2 regions of the Streptomyces sp. NPDC052701 genome follow, and region 1 is predicted to be linked to the other one. Evidence: riboswitches for the same ligand, from Rfam matches in the RefSeq annotation. Region 1 holds a riboswitch; the other holds the start of a gene.
What was found. Region 1 has a riboswitch for glycine ahead of gcvP (aminomethyl-transferring glycine dehydrogenase). Riboswitches for the same ligand answer to the same signal wherever they lie in the genome.
Positions count from the first base shown of each region.

Region 1 (3,562 bases):
CCACCGGGCCGACGCCGGGACCGCCGCCGCCGTGCGGGATGCAGAAGGTCTTGTGCAGGTTCAGGTGGGACACGTCGCCGCCGAAGTGCCCGGGCTTGGCCAGACCGACGAGCGCGTTGAGGTTGGCGCCGTCGACGTACACCTGGCCGCCGGCCTCGTGCACCTGCGCGCAGATCTCGGAGACGTGCTCCTCGAAGACACCGTGCGTCGACGGGTACGTGATCATCAGCACCGCCAGCTCGTCGCGGTACTGCTCGATCTTCGCCCGCAGGTCCTCCACGTCGATCTCGCCGTCCCCGGCGGTCCTCACGACGACGACCTTCATGCCCGCCATCACGGCGCTCGCGGCGTTCGTGCCGTGCGCGGAGGACGGGATCAGGCACACGGTCCGCTGCTCGTCGCCGTTGGCCCGGTGGTACCCGCGTACGGCGAGCAGGCCGGCCAGCTCGCCCTGCGACCCGGCGTTGGGCTGCAGCGACACCTTGTCGTAGCCGGTGACCTCGGCGAGACGCTCCTCCAGCTCGCGGATGAGCGTGAGGTAGCCCTGCGCCTGCTCGGCGGGGGCGAAGGGGTGCAGCTGCCCGAACTCGGGCCAGGTGACCGGCTCCATCTCGGTGGTCGCGTTGAGCTTCATGGTGCACGAGCCCAGCGGGATCATGCCGCGGTCGAGCGCGTAGTCCCGGTCGGCCAGCCTGCGCAGGTAGCGCAGCATCGCGGTCTCGGAGCGGTGCTGGTGGAAGACGGGGTGGGTCAGGTAGTCGTCGGTGCGCAGCAGCGCCTCCGGCAGCGCGTCCCCGGTGGCCGCGTCGAGCGCCTCGACGTCGCCGTCGACGCCGAACGCACTCCACACGGCGGCCAGCCGGGCCCGGGTGGTGGTCTCGTCGCAGGCGATCGAGACGTGGTCGGCGTCGACGAGCCGCAGGTTGACGCCGTTGTCCCGGGCGGCGGCCACGACCTCGGCGGCCCGGCCCCGCACGCGTACGGTCAGGGTGTCGAAGTAGGACCCGTGCACGACCTCGGCACCGCCGCCGGCGAGCCCGGCGGCGAGGATCGTGGCGTACCGGTGGGTGCGCCGCGCGATGCCCTTGAGGCCCTCCGGCCCGTGGTAGACGGCGTACATGCCGGCCATCACGGCGAGCAGCACCTGCGCGGTGCAGATGTTGCTGGTCGCCTTCTCCCGGCGGATGTGCTGCTCGCGGGTCTGCAGCGCGAGCCGGTAGGCCCGGTTGCCGTCGGCGTCGACGGAGACGCCCACGAGCCGCCCGGGCAGGCTGCGCGCCATCTTCTCCTGCACCGCCATGTATCCGGCGTGCGGTCCGCCGAAGCCCATCGGCACGCCGAACCGCTGCGTCGTCCCGACGGCGATGTCCGCACCGAGCTCACCGGGCGACTTCAGCAGCGTCAGCGCGAGCAGGTCGGCGGCGACGGTGACGAGCGCGCCCAGCTCGTGCGCCTGGTCGATCACCGGCTTGATGTCGCGTACGGCACCGGAGGCGCCCGGGTACTGGATCAGCACGCCGTTGATCTCACGCTCGGCGAGCTCGGCCGGGATGCCCTCGCCGAGGTCGGCGACGACCACCTCGACCCCGGTCGGCTCGGCCCGGGTCCGCAGCACGGCGATGGTCTGCGGCAGCGCGTCCGCGTCGACCAGGAACAGGCCCTTCTTGTTCCTGCCCATGCGCCGGGACAACGCCATCGCCTCGGCCGCGGCCGTGCCCTCGTCGAGCAGCGAGGCCCCGGAGGTCGGCAGGCCGGTGAGCTCGGCGACCATGGTCTGGAAGTTGAGCAGCGCCTCCAGCCGTCCCTGCGATATCTCCGGCTGGTACGGCGTGTAGGCCGTGTACCAGGCCGGGTTCTCCATGACGTTGCGCAGGATGACGGGCGGCGTGAAGGTGCCGTAGTACCCGAGTCCGATCATGGAGCCGAGGACCTGGTTGCGGTCGGCGAGCGCGCGCAGCTCGGCCAGCACCTCGGCCTCGCTGCGGGCGCCCGGCAGGTCCAGCGCGTCGGCGTTCTTGATCACATCCGGGACCGCGGCGGCGGTGAGCTCGTCGAGCGAGCCGTAGCCGACCTGCGCGAGCATCTTGGCCCGCGCCTCCTGGTCGGGCCCGATGTGGCGCTGCTCGAAGGGAATTGTCTGCTCGAGCTCGGAGAGCGGAGTGCGATGGGCGGTCATTGCGGAGGCCTCCTGGTCTGACGCGACCTTCGAGGGGCACCACGGCACGGGTGCCCGGACGGCCTCCCCCTCTGTCATCTCGACCTGAGAGCTTCACCGGATCGTCCGAGGACGCCCGGCTTTCACCGTCGGTGAGAGCGGAAGCCGTCGACACCCGCTCTGCTTTCCAGAGTGACCTCGTCCGTGCGGTACGTGGGCCTGAGAGATTCCGGGGAGGATTTGCTCCTTCGGCGCCTCCGATGCTGCCTGGAGGACTCTCCCGCACGGGGTCAGCAGCCGTCTGCCAGCCTACCAGCGGGGTCAACGCCCGGGCCTTCGAGTGGCCGCGTTCCCCATTCTGCCGTTTTGTAGTGCTTACGGATGAGGTGCGACCAAGTGGAGGGCCCGTGCGAACCGACATCGATCCGCGCAACCTGATCGGCCGCAAGGCATTCGACCGCAACGGAACCAGGATCGGCACCATCGACGAGGTCTACCTCGACGACGCCACCGGCGTCCCCGAATGGGCGGCCATACGGACCGGCCTGTTCAGCAGGGACGCCTTCGTGCCGCTGGAGCCCAGCGAACTGGTCGACGGCGCCCTCCACGTCCCCTTCGACCGCGCCCTCATCAAGGACGCCCCCGACTTCGGCGTCGGCCGCCACCTCTCTCCGGAGCAGGAACTCCAGCTCTACCACCACTACGGCCTGGACGTCGCCGCCGCTCCCCCGCTCCCGGACCGCGACTTCGGCAGACTCGCGGGCACGGACGAGACGGCTGCGGGATGAGGGTGCCCCGCTCCCCGGGCGTCTTCACGAACCCACCGGTCCCACACCCCCGGAGGGCGCGCCGACGGCCTCCTCCCCGCTCGCGTCCGGTCCTCGCGGCACCAGCGGCAGCGGCTCCGCCGGCTCCAGCTCCGGGTCGTCGATCCGGAACGTCCGCACCCGGCCGGGCTTCGAGTCCGGGGTCTCGAACCGCACGGTGACCCGCCCCAGCCCGCTGCCCTGCACCCACCCGTGCCCGTACGCGGCATGGCGCACGTCGTGCCCCGCGGGCCACCGCCGCTCGGCGGGCGCCTGCCGCTCCTCGACAGGCGCCGCCTCGGGCTCCTCCGCGGGAACGCCGGCCCGCTCCCCCGCCGCCTGTGCGAACAGGTCCTCCTGGGTGTAGTCGGCGAGCCCGCTGACCCCGACGCCGAGCAGCCGGACGCCCCCCGTCGTGTCCACCGAGTCCAGCAGCCGGGCCGCCGCCTCCCGGATCACCGCCGGATCGTCCGTCGGCCCGCGCAGCGTCTCGGACCGGGTCAGCGTGGAGAAGTCGTACCGCCGCACCTTCAGCACGATGGTCCGTCCCGACAGCCCGGCCCCGCGCAGCCGCCGCACGCACCGGTCGGCCAGCCGCTGC
Region 1 is NZ_JBFATO010000012.1:9,887-13,448, reverse strand. Features, by position in the region: gene gcvP (aminomethyl-transferring glycine dehydrogenase) at 1-2,176, opposite strand, end outside; glycine riboswitch at 2,353-2,448, opposite strand; gene AB0L29_RS15905 (PRC-barrel domain-containing protein) at 2,563-2,943, shown strand; partial or broken gene AB0L29_RS15900 (DNA polymerase IV) at 2,856-3,562, opposite strand, start outside.

Region 2 (3,562 bases), on a different contig from region 1:
ACGACGTCGACGTGCTCGCAGCCGCCGTAGTAGCGGCGGCCCGGATAGCCCTCGGCGTACTTGTTGGTGAGGACCGAGCCCTGCGCCTCCATGACCGCGACCGGGGCGAAGTTCTCGGAGGCGATCATCTCGAGGGTGGACTGCTGGCGCTGCAGCTCGGCGTCGACCGCGGCGGCGACGGCCGGGTCGAGCTCGTGCAGCGGGGTGTTCAGGACGGACATACGGCTGCGCCTCCTCAGCCGGCGGTGTGGGCGTCGTACTCGTCGGCGGAGAGCAGGTCGGCCGGCTCGTCCGTGACGCGCACCTTGAACAGCCAGCCGCCCTCGAAGGGGGCCGAGTTCACCAGCGACGGGTCGTTCACCACGTCCTCGTTGACCTCGGTGACCTCACCGGAGACCGGGGAGTACAGGTCGGAGACGGACTTGGTCGACTCCAGCTCGCCGCAGGTCTCGCCCGCGGTCACGGTGGCGCCGACCTCCGGGAGCTGGACGAAGACGACGTCGCCGAGCGCGTTGGCCGCGTGCTCCGTGATGCCGACCGTCGAGACGCCGTCCTCGGCGGCCGACAGCCACTCGTGCTCCTTGCTGTAGCGCAGCTGCTGGGGGTTGCTCATGGCCTGAATTCTCCTGTACGCGGGGGAGTGCTGGTGAATGGGGGTCTGCTGGGACCGCTGGGGAGCAGCGCGAGGACGTGCGGGGCCGCACCGGTCGGGTGCACGGGGTCGCGCCGGCCGTGCGACCGCGCCTCCAGTGTCTACTTCTGCCGCTGGTAGAACGGCAGCGCCACGACCTCGTACGGCTCGTGGGTGCCCCGGATGTCCACGCCGACGCCCGGCGTGCCCGGCGCCGCGTGCGCCGCGTCGACGTAGGCCATCGCGATCGGCTTGCCGAGCGTGGGGGAGGGGGCGCCGGAGGTGACCTCGCCGATCACCCGGCCGCCGGCGACGACCGGGTATCCGGCGCGCGGGACGCGGCGGCCCTCGGCGACCAGGCCGACGAGGACCCGGGGCGGGTTCTGCCCGGCGCGGGCGGCGGCCCGCTCCAGGGCCGCGCGGCCGACGAAGTCGCCCTCCTTGTCGAACTTCACCACCCGGCCGAGCCCGGCGTCGAAGGGGGTGAGGCCGGTCGTCAGCTCGTGCCCGTACAGCGGCATGCCCGCCTCCAGGCGCAGCGTGTCCCGGCAGGACAGCCCGCACGGGACCAGGCCGGCGCCCGCGCCCGCCTCGGTCAGCGCCTGCCACAGCCGCACGGCGTGCTCCGGCTTCACGAACAGCTCGAAGCCGTCCTCGCCGGTGTAGCCGGTGCGGGCGATCAGCGCGGGGACGCCGGCGACGGTGCCGGGCAGGCCGGCGTAGTACTTCAGGCCGTCGAGGTCGGCGTCGGTGAGGCCCTTCAGGATGCCGGGGGACTCGGGGCCCTGCACGGCGATCAGGGCGTAGGCGTCGCGGTCGTCGCGGACCTCGGCGTCGAAGCCCGCGGAGCGCTCCACCAGCGCGTCCAGGACCACCTGGGCGTTGGAGGCGTTGGCGACGACCATGTACTCGGTCTCGCCGAGCCGGTAGACGATCAGGTCGTCCAGGATGCCGCCGTCCTCGCGGCAGATCATGGTGTAGCGGGCGCGGCCGGCCTTGACCGCGCCGATGTTGCCGACCAGCGCGTAGTCCAGGAGCGCGGCCGCCCCGGCGCCGGTGACGGTGATCTCGCCCATGTGGGAGAGGTCGAACAGTCCGGCCCTGGTGCGCACCGCCAGGTGCTCCTCGCGCTCGGAGCCGTAGCGCAGGGGCATGTCCCAGCCGGCGAAGTCGGTCATCGTCGCGCCGAGCGAGCGATGCAGGGCATCGAGCGCGGTACGGCGGAGCGGACGGGAATCGGTACTGCTCATCGGTCGGTCGTCTCCCAGGGCGTGAACGCATGACGGGCGAGGAGGGATCCTCCCCATCTGTCATCGGAACCTGAGAGGTTCGCCACGACCGCCACAGGGACGACCGGGGCTTGCACCTTGGGTGGGACCGCCGTGACGGCGGCCCGCTTTTCAGATGTGCCTCGCCCGCGCGGTAACGGGGCCTGAGAGATTCAAGGGAGGGACTTGCTCCTTCGGCGCCCCAGCTCTCGTGGTGCTGGGAACTCTCCCGCGCGGATTCAAACGGCCGGTATGCAGTTGGCGCGTTCATCATTGCACGCATCGGTCCGGCGCGGCAGGGGGATCTTTCCCGGGGAGGCAGGGCGGGCACAGGCGGGCACAGCGGCCTGTAGCAGGTCTGTTGCACGAAACGAACACAAACGTGAGGCCTTCGGTATTACCTTCTCTTTACACTCGGCGGGGATGGGACTCCGTACCTGGCCCCAGGGGAGGACGATCACGGTGAACAGGATCACGGCGTACGCCGCCACCACGGGCATGGCGCTGCCGGAGCAGCCCGCCACCCCGGTCCGGGAGGCGTGCGACCCCCTGCGGTCACCCGTCGTCCGGGACCTGCGCGACCGGGGCGGCCGCAGCCCGCACGCCCTGCTGTTCGGCCCCCGGGACCTCGTCGTCATCACCGGCCTGCCCGGCAGCGGCAAGTCCACCCTGATGCGGCGCGTCGTCAAGGGGCCGCGCATCGACTCCCAGGACGCCCGCGACCGCTGGGAGAGCCGCGTGCCGCGCTTCCTGCCGTACGCGGTCTACCGCCCGCTCGTCCGACTCGCCCACTACGCCGGGCTGCGCCGCGCCCTGCGCACCGGCGAGGGCCTGGTCGTGCACGACTGCGGCACGCAGGCCTGGGTGCGCCGCTGGCTGGCCCGCGAGGCCCGCCGCCGGGGCGGCGCCCTGCACCTGCTGCTGCTCGACGTCACCCCCGAGCAGGCCCTGGCCGGCCAGCGCGCCCGCGGCCGGGGCGTCTCGCGCTACGCCTTCCTGCGCCACCGCGCGGCCACCACCCGCCTGCTGCGCGCGGCGGAGCGCGGCGACCTTCCGGCGGGCTGCGGCTCGGCGCTCCTCGTGGACCGCGACGCGGCGAACGCGCTGCGCCGGATCGGGTTCACGGGCTGAGCGGCCCCGCCCGCCGCCCCGCCGCCCCGGGCCGGTCACCGCGGGCGGGCGGCCCGTGCCGCGCGCCCCCGGCGCTCCCGTCGGGCTCGCGCACCGCCGCGGCGCGGGCGCTCGTCCGCGGGCCCGCACCGCCGCTCGCGGGCAGGGCCGCGCCGGACCGGGGCCCGGGCAGGACCTCCCCCCGCGGGCACCCGCTAGCCTTTTCAGCCACAGCAGGTTCCAGGCAGGCGGTAGGCAGATGGACTTCCCGGCGGGCTTCTCCGCGGACTTCCCGGCGCAGGCGCACCCCCACCCGCACGGCGGGTGGCCCGGCAACGAGCTGGAGGAGGTGCTCTCGGCGTCCCTCGGCGCCGGGCCGTCGGCGGGCGGCCGGATCATCGAGGTGCTGGGCCGCAGCTTCGTCTGGGTGCCGCTGCCGCAGGGCGGCGGCCCGGACAGCGGCTCCCTCGACCTGCCCTCCCTGGAGATCGAGGGCCAGGCGTACGTCCCGGTGTTCAGCTCCGAGGAGCAGTTCCGCCAGGTCGTCGGCTCC
Region 2 is NZ_JBFATO010000005.1:28,504-32,065, forward strand. Features, by position in the region: gene glyA (serine hydroxymethyltransferase) at 1-221, opposite strand, end outside; gene gcvH (glycine cleavage system protein GcvH) at 236-613, opposite strand; gene gcvT (glycine cleavage system aminomethyltransferase GcvT) at 754-1,881, opposite strand; glycine riboswitch at 2,042-2,141, opposite strand; gene AB0L29_RS08505 (AAA family ATPase) at 2,362-3,030, shown strand; gene AB0L29_RS08510 (enhanced serine sensitivity protein SseB) at 3,269-3,562, shown strand, end outside.
Region 2: linked by a shared signal. The riboswitch ahead of gcvT (glycine cleavage system aminomethyltransferase GcvT) and the one ahead of gcvP (aminomethyl-transferring glycine dehydrogenase) in region 1 are both predicted to bind glycine.